Acuticoccus sp. I52.16.1: one gene and its partner. The protein of the gene in region 1 interacts with the protein of each later gene in a pairwise test. Links are inferred from orthologs where the notes say so. Each region holds a gene or a part of one and is shown on either strand. Other genes may lie near its edges.

The links.
Region 2: the proteins of clpS (region 1) and dps interact in binary tests that used the Escherichia coli proteins (3 or more experiments, as listed by UniProt). The link is inferred for Acuticoccus sp. I52.16.1 from one-to-one orthologs.

What each region holds. Positions count from the first base shown.
Region 1 is NZ_CP094828.1:1,760,992-1,763,860, reverse strand. The notes cover bases 8-2,802. They hold clpS (ATP-dependent Clp protease adapter ClpS), read left to right. Parts: upstream 8-1,112; coding sequence 1,113-1,493; downstream 1,494-2,802. Other genes in these bases: clpA (ATP-dependent Clp protease ATP-binding subunit ClpA), read left to right, coding at 1,503-2,802; MRB58_RS07985 (phosphotransferase family protein), read left to right, coding at 8-859. In the rest of the region: more of MRB58_RS07985, read left to right, coding at 1-7; more of clpA, read left to right, coding at 2,803-2,869. UniProt on the Escherichia coli protein: Involved in the modulation of the specificity of the ClpAP-mediated ATP-dependent protein degradation.
Region 2 is NZ_CP094828.1:1,462,347-1,465,167, reverse strand. The notes cover bases 1-2,747. They hold dps (DNA starvation/stationary phase protection protein Dps), read left to right. Parts: upstream 1-1,004; coding sequence 1,005-1,490; downstream 1,491-2,747. Other genes in these bases: MRB58_RS06610 (cell wall hydrolase), read left to right, coding at 1,657-2,747; MRB58_RS06620 (methyl-accepting chemotaxis protein), read right to left, coding at 1-648. Outside these bases: more of MRB58_RS06610, read left to right, coding at 2,748-2,775.

The DNA.
Region 1 (2,869 bases):
CCGCCCGGATCTCGGCGCGGCCGAGGCGGTTGTGCATCCGGCCGGATGGGACTGCCTGGCCGTCGAGATGGGGGGCGCGCTGTTCAAGTTTCCGCGCACGGAGGCGGCGGCGACGCGGCTGCGCGGCGAGCCGGCGCGGCTCGACCTCGCGCGAGCGGGCCTCGCGCGGCGGCATGTCGCAATGCCGTGCGTGCCGCAGATGCGCCTCCACACGGCGCCCCGGCTCTTCTCCGAGCACGCGATGCTGCGCGGGGCGATGGTCGACCCCGCCGCCTATCACGCGATGGGCCCCGCCGCGCGCGAGCGCCTGGCCGACGACGTCGCCGCCGTGTACGTCGCGCTGCACGAGGTCGACACCGCGCAGGCGCAGGCCGCCGGGGTCGGCCGCCTGCCGCCCTGGCCGCCGGCGGCGCAGCTCTTCGACGCGGCCGCCCGCGTGCTCGACCCGCCGTTGCTGGCGCGCGTCGCCGCGACGATGGGGCGGGTCGCGGTCAGCCACCCGGACGCGCTGGTCTTCGGCCACTTCGACACGCACGGCTGGAACATGGCCTACGATGCCGAGGCGGGCCGCTTGACGGGGCTGTTCGACTTCGGCGACGCCGGCCTCGGGGCGCGCCATACCGACCTGTCCTATCCGTCGTTCGTCTCGCCGGAGCTGACGGCGCGGGTCGTGCGGCGATACGAAGCGCGGGGCGGACGCCCCGTGGATCTGCCCCATGTCCTCGATCTCCACACGGTGCTGCGTGTGATCGAGATCGTCGACGCGGGGGATCGCCCGGCGCCGTTCGTCTGGGCGTTGACAGACTGGCTGGCGGCGCTCGATCGGTTACGCGCAAGGGGTGGCCCGTGGGAGGGCTAACGCCTTGGCATTCGGGGGAGCCTTGTCCCCACAAGATTGGATTCCCATGTTTGACGATGTCGGCGTCGGCCTCTTGCCAAGCCCTGCGTTGGGTTTACCATCGATCCCAGACGCCAGAATCTCCCGATCGACCGAGCCGGTATCATCGACAGGTACCGGCTTGCGCGATGTTCTTCGACGTTCCAGGATGGCGAGCATGACGAGGGTTCCGGACCGATCGGCACCGAAGCGGATGACGAGGGCGTTCGCGCGCCTGTCCGCGTCGCCGAGTGGGCCGGGTCCAACGGCCTCGGACAAGGACGAGGGCGATACTGGTGATGAGAACGGTGACGGGAACGACGCCGGCACGTTGGTCATCACACGGCCAAAACCGAAGACGAAGCGCCCGAACATGTACCGGGTGCTTCTGTTAAACGACGACTACACGCCGATGGAGTTCGTCGTTCACGTCTTGGAGCGTTTCTTCCAGAAGAATAGGGAAGAAGCGACCAGAGTTATGTTGCATGTCCACCACCACGGCGTCGGCGAGTGCGGCGTTTACACCTACGAGGTCGCCGAAACAAAGGTGACGCAGGTGATGGACTTTGCGCGAAAGCATCAGCATCCTCTCCAGTGTGTGATGGAGAAGAAGTGAGGAGCGACTGTGCCGTCATTCTCCCGAAGCCTTGAAAAGGCGCTGCACCAAGCGCTCGCCGCCGCCAACGAGCGTCGCCAGGAATACGCGACGCTCGAACACCTCCTCCTCGCACTGGTCGACGACCAGGACGCGGCCTCCGTCATGAAGGCCTGCAACGTCGATCTGGACCGGCTACGCCGCGACCTCAGCGACTACATCGACACGGAGCTCGACAACCTGGTCGTCGATGGCGACGACGATTCCAAACCCACGGCCTCATTCCAGCGCGTCATTCAACGCGCGGTCATCCACGTTCAGTCTTCCGGCCGAGAGGAGGTGACGGGCGCCAATGTCCTCGTCGCCATCTTCGCCGAACGCGAAAGCCACGCGGCATACTTCCTGCAGGAGCAGGAGATGACGCGCTACGACGCTGTCAATTACATCAGCCATGGCATCGCAAAGCGCGCTGGCGCCGGTGCCGAGCGCACCCGCGAGGCCGAAGAAGATATGCCGCAGGATGAAGCTGCGGGCCCGAAGCGGAAGACAGACGCCCTCGAGGCCTACTGCATCAATCTCAACGAGAAAGCCCGCAAGGGGAAGGTCGATCCGCTGATCGGCCGTGATCAGGAAGTCCGCCGCACCATCCAGGTCCTCTGCCGCCGGCAGAAGAACAACCCGCTCTTCGTGGGCGACCCCGGCGTCGGCAAGACCGCGATCGCCGAAGGCCTCGCCAAGCGCATTACCGAGGGCGACGTCCCGGAGGTCCTCAACGATTCCACCATCTTCGCGCTCGACATGGGCGCGCTGCTCGCCGGTACCCGCTACCGCGGCGACTTCGAGGAGCGCCTGAAGCAGGTCGTCAAGGAGATCGAGGAGTACCCCGGCGCCATCATGTTCATCGACGAGATCCACACCGTGATCGGTGCGGGGGCGACGTCGGGCGGCGCGATGGACGCCTCCAACCTCCTCAAGCCGGCGCTGTCGTCCGGCGCGATCAAGTGCATCGGCTCCACGACCTACAAGGAGTACCGCCAGTTCTTCGAGAAGGACCGCGCCCTGGTGCGCCGCTTCCAGAAGATCGACGTGGCGGAACCCAACGTCGAGGACGCGATCGAGATCCTGAAGGGCCTGAAGCCGCGGTACGAGGAGTTCCACGGCCTCAAGTTCACCAACGAGGCGATCAAGTCCGCGGTCGAGCTCAGCCACCGCTACATCAACGACCGCAAGCTGCCGGACAAGGCGATCGACGTGATCGACGAGACCGGCGCGTCGCAGATGCTGCTGGCCGAGAACAAGCGCCGCAAGAAGGTCGACGTGAAGGAGATCGAGGCGACGGTCGCCACGATGGCCCGCATCCCGCCCAAGTCCGTCTCCAAGGACGACGCCGAGGTGCT
Region 2 (2,821 bases), 300 kb from region 1 along the record:
CCCCTGCGCAGCGGTGCCCTGGGTGAGGGCGAAGTTGAAGATGGCGGCCTGCTCGGCGCCGAGCTGGACGAAGCGCCGGTAGATCGGGGCGGGGAAGTATCCCTTGCCGAAGCCCGCGGCGCCCGCCGCACGCTCCAGCCCGGCCTGCTCCTTGGCGCGCATGATCGCGACGTAGAAGTACGCGCTGCGGCTGGTCTCGAGGTCGTCCACCCCGTAGGCGACCATGCTGGCCGTGGTGAGCAACTCGTTGATCGTCGCGGTGTAGGCGGCGGACATGTCGGCGATGGTCGTCGAGAGGGTGGTCACCTGGTCGCGCATGCGGGGGAGGGCGGCGAGGGCGGCGACGGCGGTGTTCGCCTGCTCGGCCATCGCGCCGATGAGAGCGCTGTCGTCGAGAGCGGCGACGAGGGCCGCCTGCGCCGCGTCGGTCTGGCGCCACTGCTCCTTGACGAGTGGGCTGAACTCACCGCCGCCGGCACCGATGAAACCGGCGGAGAGACCGCGTTCCTTCTGCAACTCGTGGGCGAGGACGCTGAAGATCGGCGCACTTTCGAGGCGGATCTCGGCGTCGATCGCACTGCTCCACTTGCGGCTCTGTTCGCTGAGGATCCAGCCGCAGAGCGTTGTCAGCCCGATCAGGGGGACCATCGCAACGAGTGTGATTCGCGTGCCGAGCCGCATAGGATGCACTCACCATTGACTGGATGCCTCCGCCTGGAAGTAGCAACCGTTCCTGGGCCGAAGCCGTGCCGCATGCCGGCACCTCCCGGCGCGGCCGCGTTATTCGCGCGATGCGCGGCGCGGGGAATGAAACCAAACGCGAAGATTACCGTTCTCGCCCTGTACGGCGTGGCGCGGTGCGCCGGCGTCCGGCCGCGCATCCGCCTTGGTTTAGAGCTTTTCTAATCTATGGGCGGCCATTCGACGAATGCCCGGATGCTGGCCGGTGACGCGACGCCGCCGGGGCGTGCCGCGCCGGCCCGCCGTCCGCAGAGGAGACGATGATGAAGAAGATTCCGACCACGATCGACCTCAACGACCAGACCCGCAAGGCGATGGTCGGCCTTCTGCAGGCGAACCTCGCCGATGGGATCGACCTCGTGTACCACCTGAAGCAGGCGCACTGGACCTTGCGTGGCCCCAACTTCATCGGCCTGCACGAGCTGCTCGACACGCTGCACGAGCAGGTCGAGGACAAGGTCGACCTCACCGCCGAGCGCATCGCCGTGCTGGGCGGCCAGGCCGAAGGCACGGTCGACGTTTCGGCGCAGACCTCGCGGCTGCCGAAGTACCCGCTCGATGCCGTGACGATCGAGGACCACGTCGCCGCCGTGACGAAATCGCTGGCCGCCTACGCCGCCAACGTGCGCAAAGCCATCGAGGAAGCCAGCGAGGCGGGGGACGAGGGGACGGCCGATCTGTTCACCGAGATCAGCCGTGCCGCCGACCGCGCGCGCTGGTTCATCGAGGCGCACAAGCCCGTGGGCTGACCGCCCCGCCGCGAGCGAGGGGAACCGCTGCGGCCGGCTCGGCCGCCGGCGAGGATGAACGGGCTCGGCGCAATGCGTCGGGCCCGCTTTACGTTACGGCAACCTCAATGCCCGCACAAAGAAGTCGGATGCATTGTAAGCATCGGCTTGGTTGGAGTGTCCGCGGTTGCGTCTCACCGATCTCCCGCAAGGCAGTGCCCGGGTCGTACCCGGGTCGCGCCCCATCTTCATCCCCGGCCCCGCGCCCCGGCGTCGGCCGGGACGGTTCCTTCTGCGCACCGGCGGCTGGATCGCGCGCACGGCTGCGCTCTCGGCGACGGTGCTGGTGGCGATGGGGGCGACGGTCGGCGATCAGGGTCTGACCGCGCTGCTGACCGAGGGGCGCCCGTCCTGGGCGCCGGCGCTGCAGGCGGCCGACCCGGGCGTCGCGCTCTCGCCGCACGTGGCGTTCGCCGACGGCACGGTGGCCGCGCTTCCCTCCACGCTCGCCGCGGCCGAGGCGCGCAAGGGCGACAGCCTCAACGCGCCCGCGCCCGGCGGTGGGACGCGCGCCGTCGCCCCGGTCGACAGCCTGCTCGCCGCGGCCAGTCCCGAGACCTTCCCGCGCGTCGCATTCGTGCGGCCGCGCAAGGCGGACCCGGTGCCGGCCGCCAAGCAGCGCCCGGCGCGCACCTCCTCGCGCCTCGCCGAGGCGGCCCTCACCTCCATGTACTCGGCCTACATGCCCGAGCGGGTAACGATCGAAACGCCGTTCGCGCTGCTCTTCCAGGACCCCAAGGCGGGGGCGGCGACGGCGGCGGGGCTGACGCCGGGCCTCTCCGGCAACGGCCTCGACCACTGGTGGTCGGACCGGCCGCTGCCCTCGACCATCACCAGCGACAAGTCGCTGAAGTGCCTGGCCGAGGCGGTCTACTTCGAGGCGCGGGGCGAGGGAATGGCGGGGCAGGAGGCGGTGGCCCAGGTGGTGGTCAACCGCGTCAAGAACCCGACCTACCCCGACGACGTGTGCGGTGTCGTCTACCAGAATCGGCGCTGGTACAACCGCTGTCAGTTCACCTTCGCCTGCGACCGCATCAAAGACGTCGTGCGCGACCCGGAAGCGTGGGCGATTGCCGAGGATATCGCCGGCCGCTACGCCCGCGGCGAGACGTGGCACCCCGAGATCGGCGCCGCCACGCACTACCACGCCGACAGTGTCAGCCCCAGCTGGGCCAACCTGATGCGCGCGGTGAAGACGATCGACCACCACACGTTCTACATGACGCGCAACGGCGGCTGGACCTGAGCCGGCCCCGCCCGCGCGCGGGCGATCGTTCTGCGCACCATGGTCG